4 regions of the Allobosea sp. CCNWLY174 genome follow, and region 1 is predicted to be linked to each of the others. Evidence: predicted binding sites of a transcription regulator. Region 1 holds the regulator's gene; each other region holds the start of a gene.
What was found. Region 1 encodes LexA, which represses DNA repair genes until DNA is damaged. Its sites were predicted from a motif close to TGTTCNNNNTGTGTTCNG; they were not measured.
Positions count from the first base shown of each region.

Region 2: a site for LexA is predicted at 3,802-3,819, ahead of V7S63_RS20805 (YifB family Mg chelatase-like AAA ATPase). Genes of this name have one in related genera too.
Region 3: a site for LexA is predicted at 1,542-1,559, ahead of ssb (single-stranded DNA-binding protein). Genes of this name have one in related genera too.
Region 4: a site for LexA is predicted at 3,214-3,231, ahead of V7S63_RS21155 (DNA recombination protein RmuC). Genes of this name have one in related genera too.

Region 1 covers NZ_JBBBBQ010000001.1:247,899-253,167, reverse strand. Annotated here, with positions in the region: gene V7S63_RS01220 (molybdopterin molybdotransferase MoeA) at 1-526, shown strand, start outside; gene lexA (transcriptional repressor LexA) at 860-1,597, shown strand; gene V7S63_RS01210 (ComEC/Rec2 family competence protein) at 1,591-3,810, opposite strand; gene gltX (glutamate--tRNA ligase) at 3,926-5,269, shown strand, end outside.
Region 2 covers NZ_JBBBBQ010000008.1:508-5,776, reverse strand. Annotated here, with positions in the region: gene V7S63_RS20810 (response regulator) at 2-2,098, opposite strand; gene V7S63_RS20805 (YifB family Mg chelatase-like AAA ATPase) at 2,208-3,746, opposite strand; gene V7S63_RS20800 (hypothetical protein) at 3,902-4,204, opposite strand; tRNA gene V7S63_RS20795 (tRNA-Ser) at 4,404-4,493, shown strand; partial or broken gene V7S63_RS20790 (transposase) at 4,855-5,269, opposite strand, start outside.
Region 3 covers NZ_JBBBBQ010000001.1:787,807-793,075, reverse strand. Annotated here, with positions in the region: gene V7S63_RS03825 (helix-turn-helix domain-containing protein) at 1-679, shown strand, start outside; gene ssb (single-stranded DNA-binding protein) at 913-1,452, opposite strand; gene V7S63_RS03815 (NAD kinase) at 1,673-2,446, opposite strand; gene V7S63_RS03810 (MBL fold metallo-hydrolase) at 2,583-3,569, opposite strand; gene V7S63_RS03805 (hypothetical protein) at 3,811-4,236, opposite strand; tRNA gene V7S63_RS03800 (tRNA-Thr) at 4,309-4,383, opposite strand; gene V7S63_RS03795 (L,D-transpeptidase) at 4,689-5,269, shown strand, end outside.
Region 4 covers NZ_JBBBBQ010000008.1:70,915-76,183, forward strand. Annotated here, with positions in the region: gene V7S63_RS21140 (ATP-binding cassette domain-containing protein) at 1-104, shown strand, start outside; gene V7S63_RS21145 (OsmC family protein) at 150-659, shown strand; gene V7S63_RS21150 (MFS transporter) at 660-1,901, opposite strand; gene V7S63_RS21155 (DNA recombination protein RmuC) at 1,997-3,181, opposite strand; gene def (peptide deformylase) at 3,296-3,829, shown strand; gene fmt (methionyl-tRNA formyltransferase) at 3,849-4,778, shown strand; gene truA (tRNA pseudouridine(38-40) synthase TruA) at 4,909-5,269, shown strand, end outside.

The DNA.
Region 1 (5,269 bases):
TCTGGCCGCCAAGATCGAGGCGGCGCGCGCCGCCGGCGCCGATGTCCTGATCACCCTCGGCGGTGCTTCCGTCGGCGAGCACGATCTCGTCCAGGCGGCCCTGAAGGCGCAGGGCATGGCGCTCGGTTTCTGGAAGATCGCAATGCGCCCGGGCAAGCCGATGATGATGGGCCGCCTCGGCCCGATGGTCGCGCTTGGCCTGCCCGGCAACCCGGTCTCCTCGATCGTCTGCGGCCATCTCTTTGCCATGCCGCTGGTCGAGGCGCTGCTCGGCATCGCCGATCCCGAGCGCGACCGCAGCGAGCCCGCCACTCTGGCCGTCGACCTGCCGGCCAATGACGAGCGCCAGGACTATCTGCGTGCCACCACCGAGATCATTGAGGGCGAGCGACGGGTCAGGCCCTTCGCCAAGCAGGATTCCTCGATGCTGGCGAACCTGTCGCGGGCCGAGGCGCTGGTGATCCGCCCGGCTTTCGCCGAGCCTGCCAAGGCCGGCGATCCCTGCCGCGTCATCCGGCTGCGCTAGAGCATTTTCGAGCGAAGTGGACACCGGTTCGCGTGAAGAAAATGCGATAAAGCGAAGACCTAAAGCAATTCCGCGGTTCGGAGAATTGCGGAGTTGCTTTAGTCAACTCTCCCGCTCTCAGGTTGTCATCCCGGACAAGCCGCGCAGCGGCGCCGATCCGGGATCCATTCCGGAACCTCTTTCGGGATCCCGGTCTCCATGCAGTCGCCCGGGACGGCATGTCTCAAATAGGATCAGTTCTCATCACAGCGCTCCCCTTGCGGAACACAAGGCGAACGCGTATGGTGTTCGTGCTTTGTTTCGATTCTAGCCCGAGAGGCGAGCGGCGCGACCATGCTGACACGCAAACAGTTTGAACTGCTTCGCTTCATCCAGGAGCGCCTGCGGGAATCCGGCGTGCCGCCCTCCTTCGACGAGATGAAGGATGCGCTCGATCTGCGTTCCAAATCCGGCATCCACCGGCTGATCATGGCGCTGGAGGAGCGCGGCTTCATTCGCCGGCTTCCGAACCGGGCACGTGCGCTCGAAGTCATCAAGATGCCGGACGGCATCGGCGGGCCGCAGGCACAGCGCGGCCGCTTCAGCCCCTCCGTTGTCCAGGGCGGCCTCGGTCAGACCCCGCCTTCCCCGACGCCGGCAGCCAATCTGACGAAGCCGCGACCATCGGCTGCGGAAGACAGCGGGCGCTCAACCGTCTCGATCCCGGTCATGGGCCGCATCGCCGCCGGCACGCCGATCTCGGCGATCCAGGACCGCAGCCACAGCGTCACGATGCCGGCCGACATGCTCGGCGGCGGCGAGCATTATGCCCTGGAAGTCCGCGGCGATTCGATGATCGAGGCCGGCATCCTCGACGGCGACACCGTCGTCATCCGCAAGCAGGACACCGCCAATACCGGCGACATCATCGTCGCCCTGATCGACGACGAGGAAGCGACGCTGAAGCGGTTGCGCAAGCGCGGCTCCTCGATCGCGCTCGAAGCCGCCAACCCGGCCTATGAGACGCGCGTGCTCGGGCCCGACCGGGTCAAGATCCAGGGCCGGCTCGTCAACCTGATGCGGCGCTACTGAATCGCCTCGGCATCCTGTGCCGGCTCCGCAGTTGCGGCTGCAGTTGCCGGAGCAGGCGCTGGTTCTGACGCCGGCTTCGGTTCCGGTCGCGCCCGGGTCCAGGGGCGCAGGCGCGTGACCTCGTCGGCCGTATAGGCGCGCCAGCCGCCGCGGGCCGCATGATACGCCGTCGCGCCGTCGCGCATGAGCGCGCTGCGGTCGATCAGGCGGGCTGCGCAAGGTGCTGTCCAGTAGAGCGACGTCACCACGAGATCGGCGCGCAGGCAGTCCTCGACCAAGGCGATCCGGTCGCGCGTATAGGCTACCGAGCGGCCATCCGGGAGGCGGATGACGCAGCCACGCGGATCGCAAGCGGCGCCATTGCGCAGCGCCGCATCGTCGGGCGCACGCGAATCGCCGTCGGCATGCAGCCATTGCGTGAGCACGAAGCGGCTCGGCTTGCCGGCCAGCACCATCTTGCCCTCCGGCCCCCGCACCAGCACACCCGAGCCGTCTCGCTCGATCAGGATGTCGGGCCGCGACGGGGCCGAGGCCAGCGCCAGCCCGCCGACCAAGGGCAGCGCGGCAAGGAAGCGCAGCGCCGTCGTCCACAAGGTCAGCCAGAGCAACGACAGCGAGAACAGGATCAGCGCGGTCGAGCCGAAAGCGGGCAGCACCACGGTGGAGCGGTCGATGCCGGCGACCCAATGGGCGAGCTGGAGTACATATCCGGAGGCCCAGCCCATCAGCGCCCAGGCCGGCCAGTCGAGTCCGAACGGATAGGCAAGCACGCCGAAGACCGCGGCGGGCATCACGATCAGCGAGACGAAGGGCAGCGCCAGCGCGTTGCCGAGCAGGCCGAACGGGTTGAAGGTCTGGAAATGGTAGACGCCATAGGGCGCCGTCGCCGCGGTCGCGACCATGGTGGTGGTCAGGATTCCCACGGCCGAGAGCCAGAGCGGGCGCAGCGGCCAGGGCCATGCGGCGGCGGCGGCATCGGGCGCCCGCTCCTGCCAGCGCTCGGCGAAGGCGATCAGCGCCGCGACCGCTCCGAACGACATCTGGAAGCTCGGCCCGAGCAGCGCCTCCGGCTCCCGCAGCAGCACGATGATCGCGGACAGAGCGAGGTTGCGCATGGAAAGCGCCGGCCGGTCGACCAGGATCGCCCCGAGCATGACCAGCGTCATGATCAGCGAGCGCTCGGTTGCGACATCGGCACCGGAGAAGATGCAATAGGCGGTGGCACCGAGCATGGCGACGAGCGCCGCGAGCTTCTTCACCGGCCAGTGCAGCGCCACCGTCTGCGACAGCGTGAGCAAGGCCCGCACCAGCCAGAAGATCGTGCCGGCAGCCAGCACCATGTGCAGGCCGGAGATCGAGACGATGTGGTAGATGCCGGCGGCGCGCAGGTCGTTGTTGGTCTGCTCGCTGATCAGCCCGCGCTTGCCGGTGACGAGGGCCGCCGCCATCGCTCCCGCCTGCCCGCCGCCACTGGTCGCGATGCGCTCGGTCAGCGCGTTACGGGCCTGGTCGATCGCGACCGCCAGGGCGAGCCGGCGCGGCATCGGCACGGGAGGCGGCGCGAGCGCGATCTTGCCGGCGATGTTGCCGACGGCGCCGACGCCCTGGAAGAACGCATCGCGGGCGAAGTCGTAACCGCCTGGGCGCGCCGGGCCTGGCGGCGGCAACAGGCGGGCGGTCGCGCTGATATGGTCGCCGGGCTTCAGCGTGGTCACCGGCGTGGTGACGCGCACCCGCCGAGGCCGCTGCCCGGGATCGACGCCCGGCAGGTCCGTGACCTGGATGACGATGCGCACGCCCTTCTCGCGCTGCTCCAGCGCCTCGACGAAGCCGGTGAGCTTGCCGACATGATTGCGGGCGAGCGCCGGCGCCGCGATGTTCGCCGTCCGCCAGGTCGCGGCCGTAAAGCCGGCAAAGGCCGCCGCGGTCGCGATGCAGATCGCCATGATGGCCCGCCGTTGCCGCATCAGCAGCGCGGCGAGCGCACACAGCACCAGCCCGGCCAGGGGCGCGGCCAGCCCTGGCTCGCGATCGGCCAGGAAATAGAGCAGCACGCCGGCCCCCATGCAGACCGGAAGCCAGTTGAACAGGCGGCGGCGCTCGATCTCGGCTTCGAACGCCTGGCGGAGGCGGCCGCCCCAATCGGGCAGGAAAGCAGATAATGGCTGGGAAAAATGGGCGCCGCGCCGCAAGCGCGCAGGCAGAGCCAGCACGCCCACCCTGCTACGGCGCTGTTCTGGCCCGTAGGAGAGCATCCATCCCCCGTCGCGGCCGCGCGATGATCGCGCCCCCTCCCCGCAGGAGGCTCTTAACGGCAGCCGGCAAGCCATGTTACAGCGGCGGCGCCGGATGTCAGCCCCGGCCGAGGCCCGTATCACGATCGCCCTCGCCTCACGCTTACCCGTTCCGCCGGAGCCTTCCTTCATGAGTGACACGGTCGTCACGCGCTTCGCGCCGTCGCCTACCGGATTCCTGCACATTGGCGGCGCCCGCACCGCGCTGTTCAACTGGCTCTATGCCCGCCGCCATGGCGGCAAGATGCTGCTGCGCATCGAGGACACCGACCGCGAACGTTCGACCGAGGGCGCAATCGCCGCGATCCTCGACGGCCTCGCCTGGCTCGGCCTCGATTGGGACGGGCAGACCGTCTATCAGTTCCAGCGCGCCGCCCGCCATCGCGAGGTCGCCGAACAGATGCTCGCCGCCGGCAAGGCCTATTACTGCTATGCGACGCCGCAGGAGCTCGATGCGGAGCGCGAAGCGGCACGCGCCGAGGGCAAGCAGTGGCGTTATGACGGACGCTGGCGCGACCGCGACCCGTCGACCGCGCCCGAAGGCGTCAAGCCGGTGATCCGCCTCAAGGCGGAGCAGACCGGTGAGACCGTAGTCGAGGACGAGGTCCAGGGCCGCGTCACCTGGCAGAACGAGAATCTCGACGATCTCGTCTTGCTGCGCTCGGACGGCAACCCGACCTACATGCTCGCCGTCGTCGTCGATGATCACGACATGGGCGTCACCCACATCATTCGCGGCTCGGACCACCTGACCAATGCCGCCCGCCAGACGCAGATCTACCAGGCGCTCGGCTGGACCGTGCCGAGCATGTCGCATATCCCGCTGATCCACGGGGCCGACGGCGCCAAGCTGTCGAAGCGGCATGGCGCGCTTGGCATCGAGGCCTATCGCTCGATGGGTTATCTGCCGATCGCACTGCGCAACTACCTGCTGCGCCTCGGCTGGAGCCATGGCGACCAGGAGATCTTCTCTCCCGAAGAGATGATCTCGCTGTTCAACCTCTCCTCGATCGGCCGCTCGCCGGCCCGCTTCGACTACGCCAAGCTCGAGAACCTCAACGGCCTCTATATGCGCGAGTCCGCCGATCACGAATTGATGACGGCGCTGAAGGCGATCTGGTCGGAAATCGGGCCGCCGCGCGGCATCGGCACCGAGCCGTCTCCCGAGCTGGAGGCCAAGCTGATGGCGGCGATGCCCGGCCTGAAGGAGCGCGCCAAGACGCTGATCGAGCTGATCGACAGCGCCTCCTATCTCTACGCCCAGCGCCCGCTGGCGCTCGAGCCCAAGGCGGCCGCCCTGCTCGACGAGGCTGCGCGCCAGCGTATGCCGAAACTGGCGCAAAAGCTCGCGGCGGTGGCGGATTGGGCGCCGCCGCCA
Region 2 (5,269 bases), on a different contig from region 1:
CTCAGGCCGACAGCATCTCGCCCGTTCGCAGCTGCGAAAGCCGCTCGATCCAGCCACGCAGCTGATCGCGTGACAGGGGCTTAGCCAGACAATCATCCATGCCGGCGGCGAGCGCCTCACGCCTGTCATCCTCCGCCGTGTTGGCGCTGACGGCGACGATCGGCAGCCGGGCGAGGCCCTGCGCCTTCTCGGCCGCACGGATGTTCCGGGCGACGGCGAGCCCGTCCAGCACCGGCATGCGGACATCGAGCAAGGCGAGATCGAACCCTGGCGACCGGCCGGCGCGGGCCTCTTCGGCCAGGCGGACAGCCTCGCCGCCATCACGCGCCCAGACCGCAATGCAGCCGAGCCGCTCCAACGTGCGAGTCAACAGAAGCGCGTTGATCTCGTTGTCCTCGGCGACGAGGACCCGCAAGCCGGCGACAGGCTGCTCCGCCGACGCGTCGCCGGCCGGCGCCGTCGCGACTGCGTGCTGCAGCCGCTCGACCGGGTCGAGCCGCGCCTGCAGCGAGCGCGCCCGAACCGGCTTGACGAGGAAGCCGCTGAAGCCGGCGGCATAGGGGGAGCCGAAGCTGCGGCGCTCGGCCGGCGCCAAGATGATCACGATATCGGCTACGCCGGCGCGTCGCGCCGCGGCCGCCACCGCCTCGACCTCGCCGCCCGGAAGATTGCGATCGATCAGCACCGCGGACAGGGCCGAATCGCCGGCAAGCGCCGCGAGGGCCCGAGCATGATCGCCGGCCCGCAGAACCTGCGCGCCCGTCCGTTCGAGGCAGGCGGCGATATGGGCCGCGCTGAACGGCGCCGAGGATGCGACCAGGATGCGCCGACCCTGCCAGTTCGGGGAGGCCGGAGACGCGATTTGGGCTGTGCCGGCTCGTAACGGCAGAACCAGCCGGAACAATGCGCCGCCCTCCGCGCGATTCCCGGCTTCGATCTCACCGCCCATGGCGCGGGCGAGCCGGCGGGCGATGGCGAGGCCGAGACCGGTACCGGCCTGGTCGCGATGGCCGGTCATGCCGCCCTGCTCGAACTCCTCGAAGATCGTGGCGAGGCGCTCGGCCGGAATCCCCGGCCCCGTATCGGCGATGGCGACGACGAACTGACCGGCGACGGCATCCGCCTCGATGCCGACGCCGCCCGCTTGCGTGAACTTCACGGCATTGCCGACGAGATTGAGCAGAATCTGGCGCAGGCGCTCCGCGTCGCCGACGAGTTGTCCCGACAGGGCGGGCCCGAGCAAAGTGGAGATCTCGATGCCCTTGGCCTGGGCGCGCGGCGCCATCAGCTCGGTGACGTCCTCGATCAGCGCGGCTGGATCGAACGGCGCATCGGCAAGTTCGAGCTTTCCGGCCTCGACCTTGGCGAAGTCGAGGATGTCGTCGACGAGCCCGAGCAGCGCCTCGCCCGAGCTTCTGAGCGCCTTGACATAGGTCGCCTGTTCCGGGTCGAGCCTGGTGTCGCCGAGCAGGTCGGCCATCCCGAGGATGCCGTTGAGCGGAGTGCGGAATTCATGGCTCACGGTCGCCAGGAAGCGCGACTTGGCGGCGCTCGCCTCCTCGGCCCGGCTGCGCGCTTCCTCAAGCGCCGTTTCAGCTGCGATGCGCCCGCTGATCTCGCGGCCGACCCGCTGCAGCACGGTCTGGCCGGCTGCGACCGGGACGACCGTCTCGACCCAGGAGAGCCAGCGTTCGCCTTCTTGCGTCTCGATGCATTCGTCGACGACGCGGGCTCCGCCCGGCAGCATCTGCGCCGGCCGAGCGCTGCGCACGCGCGGCTGTTCGACGCTGCCGACGGCCTCGGTTTCGCTCTTGCCGATCAGCGCCGCATAGGCGGCGTTGGCGTAGATGATCCGGCCCTCGCTGCGGCGCACGATCAGATCGCCTTGTGCCTCGATCAGGCTGCGATAGCGTTCCTCGCTGTCGGCAAGCACCCAGAGCCGGTCGCTCAGCTTCTCGACATCGGCCGTCAGCGCCCTCGCCTGCCGGGTCACCTGGCGGCGCTCCCGCAGCAGCCTGATCGCCACGATGGCACAGGCGATCGCCAAGGCAATGGCGGCGCCGGTCAACAGAATGAGGAGAGACGGCAGCTCGATCATGCCCGACCATCTATCACGGCCCCTCTTGAGAAAGGGTTCGCCCTATCCGCGAGGATGCCCGGTTGGTTTGAACGGCTTCATTAACCTTTCATCAGGCGGCAATCCCTGATCAGGCGGCCTGTGCCGCCTGGTCGATGCGCGAGCGATAGGACAGCGCCTCGGCGAGATGGATGCGCCCGACCCCGCTATCCCCGTCGAGATCGGCGAGCGTCCGCGCGACCCTGAGCACGCGGTGGTAGCCGCGCGCCGTAAGCCGCATCGCATCGGCGGCGCTGCGCAGCAGCGCGAGCCCGGCCGCATCCGGTCGTGCCACCTCGTCCAGCAGCGCGGCCGGACAGCGGGCATTGGTCGTACCGCCCGCCAGCCCCAGCGCAGCGTAGCGAACCGACTGGCGGGCCCGGGCGGCCGACACGCGGCCCGCGACCTCGGCCGAACCTTCGGACGCAGCCGGCAGGATGAGGTCGGCCGCCGTCAGCGCCGGCACCTCGATGGTGATGTCGATCCGGTCGAGCATCGGGCCAGAAATCTTCGCCTGATAACTCGCCATGCATCGCTCATTGGGCCGGGTGTGGCAGGCATAGCCGGGCTCGGTCGCCTTGCCGCAGCGGCAGGGATTCATCGCGGCGATCAGCTGGAAATTCGCGGGGTATACGGTGCGGTGGTTGGCACGCGAGATCAGCACCTCGCCGGTCTCCATCGGCTGGCGCAGCGCATCGAGCGCGTGCGCCTGGAACTCCGGTAATTCGTCGAGGAAGAGCACGCCGTGATGGGCGAGCGAGATTTCGCCGGGCCGGGCCTGCTGGCCTCCACCGACGAGCGCGGCCATCGAGGCCGAATGATGCGGGGCGCGGAAGGGGCGCCGGTCCGTCAACTCGCCATCGGCGAGATGGCCGGCGACCGAAAGCACCATCGAGACCTCCAGCAACTCGCGCGGATCGAGCGGCGGCAGGATCGAGGGCAGGCGGCTCGCCAGCATCGACTTGCCGGCGCCGGGCGGCCCGTTCATCAGGAGATTGTGGCCGCCGGCGGCTGCGATCTCGAGGACGCGCTTGGCGCTCTCCTGGCCTTTGATGTCGCGCAGGTCGGGCAGCGGCCCGCCCTGGCGGGCGACGGCGGGCTGCGGCCGCGCCATCACCTGCGTGCCCTTGAAATGGTTGGCGAGCTGGATCAGCGAACGCGGCGCGAGGATATCCAGATCGCGGGCCGCCCAGGCCGCTTCCGGCCCGCTGGCGGCGGGGCAGATCAGCCCCTGCCCTCGGCCATAGGCTGCGATCGCGGCCGGCAGCACCCCGGCAACCGGGGTGATCGAGCCGTCGAGGGCGAGTTCGCCAAGTACGGTGTAGCCGGCGAGCGCGTCAGCCGGGATCGCGCCGATCGCCGCCATGACCCCCAGCGCGATCGGCAGATCGTAATGGCTGCCTTCCTTCGGCAGGTCGGCCGGGGCGAGGTTGACCGTGATGCGCTTGGCCGGCAGCGCCAGCCCCGACGCGATCAGCGCGGCACGGACGCGCTCCTTGCTCTCGCCGACCGCCTTGTCCGGCAGGCCCACGAGGATGAAGGCGACGCCACCCGGCGTGACCTGGACCTGCACATCGACGGCGCGCGCCTCGATGCCTTCGAACGCTACCGTCGCGACCCGCGTCACCATTCCAAGCCCACCCCAGCTCCGCGCAGTGACGCTAGCGGAAGCGCGCCAGGGTTGCAAGAACATATGGGGAACTTACAAGCCCCATCGCACGTTCGATGCGAACGATCGACTGCCGCACGAGGACGGGCCCACGGCGACACGGCTCATCAGGATGCTCACCGTCGCGTGACGATGCCGATCACGGATTTGGGCGCCGCACCGAGCCAGAGCAGGAGGAAGCCGAGCAGCAATCCGGCCGCTGCGGTCGGCACCTGCAGCAGATGGACCAGCACCGGGTCCCAGAGCATGGGATGGAGATTGCGCTCGACCGCGGGCTGCAGCTGACGGAAGCGCTCGCCGAGAAACGTCAGCGCGGTCTCGCCGAGCGGCGTGAAGCGCAGGGCCGAATTGGCGATCGAGCGCGCGCCATCGGTGAGCAGCGCGACGAAGCCGCCGGCGACGAGAAGGTAGCCCAGCATCCTGACGAGAACCCGCAAGCCTTCCCCCATTCCCGCCACAGCCGGCGCCGCGAGAGCCTCGATCGGCCGCACCGGCGCATCTGCATGTGTCTCCTCGCCCGCGATCATGCAACGGCAAAGGACAATTGCACGCAACCCTGTGCGGCCTGCGGCTTTAGGCCTTGAAAGTCGCGCGCGTGGACGCCATAAGCAGCGCGCCGGACAGGTGGCCGAGTGGTTGAAGGCGCACGCCTGGAAAGTGTGTATACGGGAAACCGTATCGCGGGTTCGAATCCCGCCCTGTCCGCCATATTTTCATGTAAATTTTTGATCTTGCTCATAAATTTTGATGCCCCCCGCATTCGACTCACAAAATCACCTACAAAAGCCCAATCTTTGAGAAAATGCCTGCGCCTAACGGCGTAGGTTCTGTTTGATTTTGCCGTTTGAGCAGTGGTTTTCGCGCGCAGTCCTTAAGCGGGCTATGACGAGGGGGGTGGCTCGCATTGAGAGCCCTAGGCTCAAAAAACTAAAGTCCCGCACGAACTCTCCAAAAGCGTAGTTATTTCAAAGTATTACCGGACTTGCGCGGAGCGAATCCATTGTGAGAATCGACTAAGCGCGCTAGGATATGAAGACGTGTCGAAGGCGCATCGCGGCAGCGAATTTCCGATTCGGTGAGACTTTCGGGCCTGGTCCGGCCGGCACGATTTGTAGTGGTAGCTCGATGTGTCGAACTCCAGGACCGCACAGGCCCGCCGGATCGACACTTGCCACTCGCCACACATCGCACCGACAAGCGCGCGCTTGCGACCAGGCCTTAGAGCTTTCGGCGGATGACGTCCTGCAGCATCTCACGGTCCAGCGCGAGGTCGGCAACGAGCTTGCGCACCTTCGCGTTCTCGTCCGCGAGCTGCTTCAGCCGCCGCATCTCGGCCGGCAGCAACCCCTCGTACTTCTTCTTCCAATTGAAATAGGTCGCCTGGCTGATTCCAGCCCGCCGGCAGATCTCCGCCACCGGAATGCCGTCCGCGCCATGCTTCAGGATGAACGCCTTCTGGGTGTCCGAGAACTTCGAATCCGTCA
Region 3 (5,269 bases), 540 kb from region 1:
GGACGGAAAGCGTGTCAGGCGTGGCGCGCTCTCGATGATGACGCGAGCCGGCCTAGCGGCGACCGGCGGGGGTCCATCAACCAACCAGGAGCCAGAAGGCGGGCAGGGTGGCCAGGCCCTGGCAGCGGCGGTCGGCCAGGAGATCAGGAGCCTGCGATTGAGTCTCAGCATGGCCGCCAACCAGCTGGCCGAGGCGGCCAGGCTGTCGAACGGCATGCTGTCCAAGATCGAGCGCGGTTCGGCCACGCCGTCCTTCACGACGCTGGTCTCGATCGCGGCAGCGCTCAAGGTGCCGGTCGCGCGGCTGTTCGCTTCCTATAACCAGCAGGCCGACTATTCGCTCGTGCGTGCAGGGCAGGGTATCGCCGTGCAGCGACGCGGCCAGCGCGCCGGCCTGAGCTACGAACTGCTCGGCCACCTGCTCTCGGGCGAGAAATACATCGAGCCCTATCTGGTGACGCTGACCAGCGAGGCGGCGGACCATCCGGGCTTCCAGCACACCGGGATCGAGTTCATGCACATGCTCGAAGGCGCGATGGTCTACCGCTATGCCGACGCGTCGATGGAACTGCGGCCCGGCGATACGCTCGTCTTCGATGCCAATTTCGTCCATGGCCACGAGCGGCTGCTGACGCCGACCGTCCGCTTCCTGTCGGTCGTGTTCAACCTGCGCACATAGATCATCATCGCGCCCGGCAGGACGCGATGATGGTGATCCATCTCATTGTCGTCGTGCGGCACTCAGGCCTGCGCCATCCGTCGAAATGCGGAGGGCGGGGTCGGCGAGATCCCCCGACGGCCTGCGAAACCTAGAGCATTTCCGACGAACACTGGTTCGCCGGAAATGCTCTATCCCTTTGTTTCCACGCAATTCCAGACGCAAAACCGCTGCGCACTTTTGCTGGAATTTCTCTAGAACGGGATGTCGTCGTCGAGATGGCTCGACGAGCGCGAACCGCCGCTGCTGCCACCGCCGCTTGCCATCGCCGGCTGGCGCGAACCGCCACCGACCGGGCTCGACCGGCCGAAGGAGCTGCCACCCGACGATCCCTCGTCGCCATAGCCACCGCTGCCGCCGCCGAACTCGTCGCCGCCCTGGCCGCGGCTGTCGAGGATGGTGAGCTCGCCACGGAAACGCTGCAGCACGATCTCGGTCGTGTACTTCTCGACGCCCTGCTGGTCCTGCCATTTGCGGGTCTGCAGCTGGCCCTCGATGTAGATCTTCGAGCCCTTCTTCAGATACTGCTCGGCGACCTTGGCGAGATTCTCGTTGAAGATCACCACGGAGTGCCACTCGGTGCGCTCCTTGCGCTCGCCCGACTGCTTGTCGCGCCAGGTTTCCGAGGTGGCGATCCGCAGATTGACCACCGGCTCGCCGCTGCCGAGGCGCCGCACCTCGGGGTCGCGCCCGAGATTGCCGACCAGAATGACCTTGTTGACGCTACCAGCCATGACAGGCTCCGTTTCCTGCGCACTTCATCACGAACCCGGCCGAATGACCGAATGCGGACCCTAGCGGTCCGTGCCGGCACTATCAATGATGTTCCTGTTTTGTTCAAGGGGCCTTTCGTGGCTTGTCCCCGTTAAAATTCGCGAATGTCGCGAAGGCGCAGAGCCCTGACGGGTGCCGGCGGGGACAGGTATTGCCGCTACGAGCGGCCTCCGCTGCGCCTCAATACCCGAACTGCTCGCGCAGGATGCGCTCGTCCAGGCTGTGGCCGGGGTCGTGCATCATGACAAGATCGAGCGAGCGGTCGATCGCGATCTGCACCGAGATGACGTTGTCGATCTGGGTATGGTCGGCGACGGCGCTGACCGGCCGCTTTTCGGCCTCCAGAACCGCGATCGTCACCCGGGCATGGTCGGGCAGCAATGCGCCACGCCAGCGCCTGGGCCGGAACGGCGAGAGCGGGGTCAGCGCCAGGAGCGGCGCGTCGAGCGGCAGGATCGGGCCATTGGCGGAGAGATTGTAGGCGGTCGAGCCGGCCGGGGTCGCGAGCAGGACGCCGTCGGCGACGAGCTCGGACAGGCGCACCTGCCCGTCGACGGAAATGCGCAGCTTGGCCGCCTGGTATGAGCGGCGGAACAGCGAGACCTCGTTGATCGCGCGCGCCTCGATGCGCTTGCCGTTGCAGTCGACCGCCGTCATCACCAGCGGATGGACGACGCTGCGATGCGCCGCCTCGAGCTTCTGGCGCAGCCCGCGCTCGCGGAACTCGTTCATCAGGAAGCCGACCGAGCCGCGATTCATGCCGTAGATCGGCTTGGCCGTGCCCATGAAGCGATGGAGCGTCTGCAGCATCAGGCCGTCGCCGCCGAGAGCGACGACGACCTCGGCCTCGGCCGGATCGGCATCGCCATAGCGCTCGACCAGCTTGGCGCGCGCGGCCTCGGCCTCGGGCGTCTCGCTGGCGACGAAGGAGATGGCGGTAAAGCGCTCGGTCATCGCTGGTATCCGGCAGGCATGGCTGCGACCGGTCTAGCATGGCCGCGGACAGGATCGCGAGCCGCCCGGCGAGCACGCCGCAAAAAGAAAGGCCGAGGCGCATGCCCCGGCCTTTCCCAGCGGAAGCGCGAGGGTCTCAGATCGCGCTGCTCCACTGCACCGGTACGAGCTCGAAGCCGTTGCCCGCCTTGGCGATATGGCCGGTGGCGGGGAAGGGGGCGTGGTAGAAGCAGACCTGCATCTTGTCGGCGACGGCCATGTCGAGCAGCTTGCGGCGGGTGGCGGCGGCCTGCGGCCCGTCCATGTCGAACACCGCCGACCAGTCGGGATTGCGCACGAACAGGGCCGGGTGGTTGGTGGTGTCGGACAGCACCATCAGCTTGCCGCTGCCGGAGGAGACGGCGAAGACGGTATGGCCGGGGGTATGGCCGGGGGCGGCGATCGCGGTCACGCCCGGGACGATCTCCTTGCCCGCCTCGTATTGCTTCACATCCTTGGCGACCGGGCCGAAAACGCGGCGCACGCCGGCGAAGGCACCCTTCATTGCCTCGGGCGCGGCATTCATCTTGGCGTCGTCCATCCAGAAGGCCCATTCGGCCGCTGGCACCATCACTTCGGCGTTCGGGAACACGGCGGTGCCGTCTTTCAGCCGGAAGCCGTTGATGTGGTCGCCGTGGAAATGGCTGAAGACCACGGTCGAGACATTCTTCGGGTCGAGCCCGGCAGCCTGGAAGTTCTTCATCCAGGCGCCCGAGGTCGGCGCGCCGGAATCGCCGTTACCAGTGTCGATCAGGGTGATCTTGTCGCCGATCTGCAGCGCCAGCGTGGTGAAGGTGATCGAGAGGGCGTCGCTCGGCAGATACGCCTGCTCCATCGCCTTCTTGACGTCCGCGAGCTCGGCATTGCGCACGAAGCCTTCGAGCGGGCGCTTGGCGAAGCCGTCGTTCAGGGCGGTGACGGTGATGTCGCCGACCTTGTAGCGGTAGAAACCCGGGTTCTGGTTCACGGACGCTCCTTGCGCGTGGGCTGGCGCGATGCCGGCGGGCAGGTCGAGCGCGGCAGCTGCAGCTAGCGCGCCGGCGCCCGCCATGACAGTGCGGCGCGAGGCTTCGAAACGGGCCATCGATCAGGCTCCAACAACGAGAAGGGCACGACCTCTCCCGGATGGCGCCCCGCCAGCCGGATTCGTGCCCTGGGCATTGCTCGCCCGAGCGTCAAACTAACTGGGCAAACAACGCCTTCAACCGGCGTTTGGTTGCCTCGGGTCAATTGTCCGTGAGTTTGTCGTCGCTGTGCGGCTTCGCCGGGGTGGGTTGATTCGATCTCTTCGCCAGATCGGCCTTGCCCTTGAAATCGGGATGGTTTCAGCGCTCGCCCTGGGTCGGGGGCTGATCGGAGCGGCCGCGCGCGAACGCCTTGAGCAGGGCGGCGCAGAGCGCGAGCGAGGCGAGCGCGCCCTGGCCGGAACAGCCGGCGACCAGCGCCTCATAGGTCTGCTCCTCGGTCGCGACCGATTGCAGGCTCCAGTTCCAGTCCGGGGCCTTCTGCCGGATGACGCCGACCGCGACGTCGATCTCGGCGCTGATCCGGCCGATCGCCTTCCAGAGCGAGCCCTGCTGGTAGATGCCGCCGGGCGGCGTGCGCGGGGCGAGCAGGGTGGTCGGCTTGCGCCGCACGGTGAAGCCAAGCGCCTCGTAGATGTCGGCGTCGAGATTGCGGTCGGGGCGGCCGGTGCGCTCGCAGCGTTGCGCGAGGGCGAGCAAGTGGTCGCGCTGGTCGGCAGAGGTCATCGCTCGGTGGGCTCCGGTCGTCCTCGTCGTCGCGGCGGCATGGCAAGCAAGCGACAGGCCACCGAAGTCGGATGGTGCCGGCGGAGAGGATCGAACTCCCGACCTTCGGTTTACAAAACCGCTGCACTACCGCTGTGCTACGCCGGCCCTGTGCGCTGCGGTATCAGGCCGGGGAGGCGAGGGCAAGGCCGGCGGTGAGCTGGCCGGCTCCGCCACGATCGCCGGCGCATCCCCCAAGGCTATGTTCGCGGTGGCACCGCTCTCGGCCCGACGTACGCCGCCGCCATCGGCGAACGCTCCAGAGACCACGCCCTTAAGGGACGTCGAGATGCGGTTCTGAAGCGCGGCGGAAACTCACGCCCCGGCATTCACCGGCTCGTAACCATCTAAGTCGATGCTTTTGCAAAAGCCTTGTCTGAGATGTGCCCATGCTGAGCCGCCGATCCTTTACCATGTCGTCTCTGTCGCTCCTGGCCCCCGGTCTCGCCGGCTGCGGCGGAGGGGGCAGCATCGTGGCGCTGCCGGAGATCGCCGCTCCGAGAGGACCCAGCCTGACGCGCACGCTGGCACGCCCGAATTACGCGCAAGTCTATGTGGAATATCCGGGCGAGCGCTTTGCGGTACCGGCGATCGACTACCAGAGCATCGAGCCGCGTTATCTGCGCCAGACGGTCGAGTTCCGCCGGCCGGAGCCGCCGGGCTCGATCGTCGTCGATCCCGGCTCCTACCATCTCTATTTCGTCGAATCGCAGGGCGTTGCGACGCGCTATGGCGTCGGCGTCGGCCGTGAGGGCTTCGGCTGGACGGGCCAGGCGAAGATCAACATGAAGCGCGACTGGCCCGACTGGGTGCCGCCGCAGGAGATGATCGATCGCGACCCGCAGATCAGGGCCCAACTCGAGCCGACGTCGCGCGGCCCCGGCGTCCGCGGCGGGCCGAAGAGCCCGCTCGGAGCCCGCACCCTCTATCTCTTCGGCGAGGGGCGCGATCTCGGCTACCGCATCCACGGCACGACCGAGCCCTATACCGTCGG
Region 4 (5,269 bases), on a different contig from region 1:
GCGAGGAGGGTTCGGTCGGCTTCGTCGCCCTGCGCCGCGAATTGCGCCGGGCGCTCGACAAGGAAGTCCGGCATGCCGCGCCGGAGGTGGAGGCAGCGGCCTGAACCGGCTAGACAGGCCGCGAACCGTTTCTGCCAGGGATCACGATCATGGACGTCACCGCGCTGCGCGCTCTGCAGGCTCCGCTCAAGGACAAGTATCGTGAGGCGCCCGATGCGGCGGTGATCACGCTGAAAGCAAAAGGCGAACTCGACGACCAGCACATCGCCTGCAAGGTCGAAACCGGCCGGGCGATTGCGCTTGCCGGCCTCCATCCTGCCACCGGCGGCTCCGGCGCCGAGCTCTGCTCCGGCGACATGCTGCTCGAGGCGCTGGTCGCCTGCGCCGGCGTCACGCTGAAGGCGGTCGCGACCGCGCTCGAGATCGAATTGAAGAAGGGCACGGTCCGGGCCGAGGGCGATCTCGACTTCCGCGGCACGCTCGGCGTCGCCAAGGACGCCGCGGTCGGCTTCAAGGCGATCCGCCTGTCCTTCGATGTCGAAACCGATGCGCCTCAGGACAAGCTCGACACGCTGCTCAAGCTGACCGAGCGCTACTGCGTCGTCTTCCAGACGCTCAATGTGAAGCCGGAGCTCTCGGCGAATCTCGCGCGGGCCTGATCAGGCCGGCAGCGGGCGCGGCGATCCATCCGCCTCCGTCGCTTCCGGTTCCTGCGAAATCGGCGCCGTCATCGGGTCAATGATCGCGAAGGGGCGCTCCGACATCTGTTCGGGCGCGGCGCGCTGGCGGATGCGCAGCGCCGCCAGGGCTGCGAGCAGCGCGCTGATCGCCGCCATGAAATAGAGTAGCCCGTTGATGTCGAGCCGCGCCATCACCTGGGCGCCAAGCAGCGGGCCGAGCGCCGAGCCGATGCCGCTGACCAGGATCAGCCGGCCGCTGACGGCGACGACGCGGTCCTGCGGCATGCGGTCGAGCGCATGGGCGACGCAGACAGGATAGAGCGTCGACATGAACCCCCCGAGCAGGGCGGCGACCGGCAGCACCGCGCCGAGATGGCGCGGAACCAGATCGAGCGCCACGGCAGCCACTGTGAAGCCGAGCGCCAGTCCCGCCAGCACGATGCGGCGGTCGCCGCGATCGGAGAGGCGGCCGACCGGGACCTGGAAGGCGAAGCCGCCGAGCACCGCGACCAGCATGAACAGCGCGATCGTCTCCTGCGGGATGGCATTGCGCGCCATCCAGGCCGGGAACAGCGCATAGAAGGCGCTGCTGATCATGCCGGCGATGACGCAACCGATCACTGAGATCGGCGCCTGCCGTGTCAGCTCGCCATAAGGCAGCGAGGCCTCCGCTGGCAGCGTCGGCGCCTCCGCGCGGGTCGTGCTGACCATCACCAGCGCCAGCGCGAACAGCGCGACGATGATGTTGAACGGGGTGGCGGTCTCGACCGGGAGCTTGCCGATCAGCAATTGGCCCGCCGCCAGCGCCAGGAAGGTGCCGACCATATAGATCGAGAAGATGCGGCCGCGCTGCTCGGGCGGAGCCTTGGCGTTGAGCCAGCTCTCGGTGGTGATGAACAGGCCGACGCAGCCCAGGCCGATCGCCATCCGGCCCGCGATCCAGCCCACCGGCGAAACGAAGAGCGGCATCGCCGACGTTCCGACCACGACCATGCCGGCGAAGGCGGCATAAGCCCGGATATGGCCGATGCGCTGGATCACCTGCCCGCACCAGACGGCGCCGATGGTGAAGCCGACGAAATAGGCGCTGAGCACGATGCCGGTGAGTGTTGGGCCGAAGCCCTCATTCGTCAGCCGCAACGACAGGAACGTGTTGAAGAAGCCGTTGGCGAGCTGAACGAGGCTCGTCGCGGCGATGAGCGTTCCGATCTGAACGAGCAAGGGTCACGGCCTCCGGCGCAGTCTGGGAAGGCCTGCAACTCAACGCCGGAATGTGATCTCGCCATGGCGACCGGGACGAATGGTGCCGCGCCGCGTCACTCCGCCGCCTTCAGCTTCACCGCCTTGGCGAAGGGCAGCTGCGGCTCGTTCGGGCTGGCGTCGTCGAATTCGAGCGCCCCAATCCGCTCGGCCCGGCCGGTGACCTTGCCGGCCGATGTCCTGATCTGGGCGACGTCGTCCTGCGCCTGGCGGAAATGGCTGTCGAGCTTGTCGACGCGTTCGCCGAGCCGGCGGACATCGTCGAGCAGCTTGCCGACTTCGGCCTGGATCACCTGCGCTTCCTCGCGCATGCGGGCATCGCGCACCAGCGACTGCATCAATTGGATCGCCAGCGCCAGCAGCGAGGGCGAGACGATCATCACCCGCGACCGGTGCGCCTTCTGGATGATGTCGTCGAAATGCTCGTGCAGGTCGGCGTAAATCGCCTCCGACGGCACGAAGAGCAGCGCCATGTCCTGCGTCTCGCCCGGCAGGAAATAGCGCTCGGCGATGTCCTTGACGTGCTGGCCGACATCGGCGCGCACCCGTGCCGACGCGTGCTTCTTCGCCTCCTCGCCGCGTGCCTCGCGCAGCATGGTGAAGCTCTCCAGCGGAAACTTGGCATCGATGACGAGGCCGCGCCCGTCGCCCGGCAGGGTGACCAGGCAGTCCGGGCGCTTGCCGGTCGAGAGCGTCGGCTGGAAGGAGAAGAAGGCGGCCGGCAGCCCGTCGCGGATGATCGCCTCCATCCGGCCCTGGCCATAGGCGCCGCGCGCCTGCTTGTTGGCGAGCACGTCCTTCAGCGTCACCACCTCGCCGGTGAGCTCGGTCAGGTTCTTCTGAGCGTTGTCGATGACGGCGAGGCGCTCCTGCAGCTTGCCGAGGCTCTCATTGGTCTGACGGACATTCTGCTCCAGCCCGGCGCCCACCTGCTGGCGCAGGCCGTCCATCCGTTCGGCCATGATCCGGGCAAGGTCGCCCTGCCGGGTCGAGAGGATCTCGGCCATGGTCTGCATGCGGCCGCTGAGTTCGGCCTGCTGCCGGTTCATCTCGGCGACCTTGTCGTCCATCTCACGGGCGCGCTCGGCCGCCATCGCCGCCTCGATCTCGCGCCGGCGCGCCGCGCGCCACGACGAGAGCAGCGCCAGGACAAGCAGGAGGAGCGTCAGACCGGCGAAGCCGAAGGCGGCTTCGGCCCAGCTCACGGGACGCTCCAGCAGGACGAAGGCGATCTGGTTCATGCCGCAAGCCTACACCATCCCGGCCGCAAATCTAGAACATAAGCGGAACAGTTTGACCGTTTCGTCACAAGCGCTTATGTCGCGGCAACTCCTGAAAACGTCCCAGAGCGCCCTATGGCCATCCGCCCCCTCGTCATCCTGCCCGACTCGATGCTGCGCAAGGTCTCCGCGCCGATCGACGACATCAAGCCGGAGATCCGCAAGCTGGCGGACGACATGCTGGAGACGATGTACGACGCGCCGGGAATCGGCCTTGCCGCGATCCAGATCGGCGAGCCGGTCCGGCTGGTCACCATCGACGTTTCGAAGAAGGCGGAAGAAGGCGAGGAACAGAAGCGCGAGCCGCTGGTCTTCATCAATCCCGAGGTGACCTGGCGCTCGGAGGAGCTGAGCTCCTATGAGGAAGGCTGTCTCTCGATTCCCGAATATTACGAGGAGGTCGAGCGGCCGGCGCGCGTCAAGGTCAGCTATCGCGATCTCGACGGCAAGGCGCAGGAGATCGAGGCTGACGGCCTGCTCGCCACCTGCCTGCAGCACGAGATCGACCATCTCAACGGCGTGCTCTTCATCGACTATCTGTCACGGCTGAAGCGCGACCGGGTCAACAAGCGCTTCGCCAAGGCGGCGAAACGGGAGAGCGCGGCCTGACCGGCCGGGGCGAAACATTATGAGCTTGCGCGTCATCTTCATGGGCACGCCGGATTTCGCCGTGCCCACCTTGACCGAGATCATCGGCCAGGGCCACGAGGTCGTCTCCGTCTATACCCGCGCCCCCGCGCCGGCCGGGCGCGGCATGGAACTGCGGCCCTCGCCGGTCCAGGTCACGGCTGAGCGCTTCGGCATCCCGGTGTTCTCGCCGATGACGCTGAAGACCGCCGAGGCGGCCGAGGTCATGGCCTCGCACGAGGCCGACGTCGCCGTCGTCGTCGCCTATGGCCTGATCCTGCCCAGGGCGATCCTGGAGGCGCCGGAACTCGGCTGCCTCAATCTGCACGCTTCGCTGCTGCCGCGCTGGCGCGGCGCCGCGCCGATCCAGCGCGCCATCATGGCGGGCGACGCCGAAACCGGCGTCTGCGTCATGAAGATGGAGGAGGGGCTGGATACCGGCCCGGTCGCCATGGTCGAGCGGCTTGCGATCGACGGCAACGCCACGGCCGGCGACATGCATGACCGGCTCGCCGGCCTCGGCGCCGACCTGATGGTCCGGGCGCTGGCCGCGCTCAGCCGCGGTGGCCTGCGCTTCACGTCGCAGGCGGAAGAGGGCGTGACCTATGCCAGCAAGATCGGCAATGACGAGGCAAGGCTGAGCTGGAACCGGCCGGCGCAGCAGGTTCACGACGTCGTGCGCGGCCTCTCGCCCTTCCCCGGCGCCTTCGTCGAGGTCGATCTCGGCAAGGGACCGGAGCGGTTGAAGCTCTTGCGCACCGCGCGCGCCGGCGGCGCGGCCGAGCCGGGCACGCTGCTCGACGACGAGGGCACCATCGCCTGCGCGGTCGGGGCGGTGAAGCTGCTCCAGGTCCAGCGCGCCGGAAAGGGGCCGATGAGCGCCCAGGAGTTCCTGCGCGGGGCGCGGCTCTCGGCGGGCGCGAAGCTCTAGTACCGGGAGGCATTGAAAATGGCTCCCGGTATTCCGTATGTGGATTTCGACAGCCGAAGGCTGCGTTTGAGAAATTCACATTGGATCAACGGCCTGACGCGTCAGCGTCACTGGCCGTTGGGATAAGTCTATGCCCCGTTACAAGCTCGTCATCGAATATGACGGCACGCCCTTCTCGGGCTGGCAGCGCCAGCTCAATGGGCCGTCCGTGCAACAGAGTGTCGAGGAGGCGATCGAAGCCTTCTGCGGTCATGCCGTGCGCCTGCATTGCGCCGGGCGCACCGATGCCGGCGTCCACGCCACCCATCAGGTTGCCCATGTCGATCTCGACAAGGAGTGGCGCACCGACGTCGTGCGTGACGCCAGCAATGCCAGGCTGAAGCGCCTGCCGGTGGCGGTGCTGAGCGCGCAGGCGGTGCCCGAAACCTTCGATGCCCGCATCTCGGCGACGCGGCGCTACTACATCTACCGCATCCTCGATCGGCGGGCGC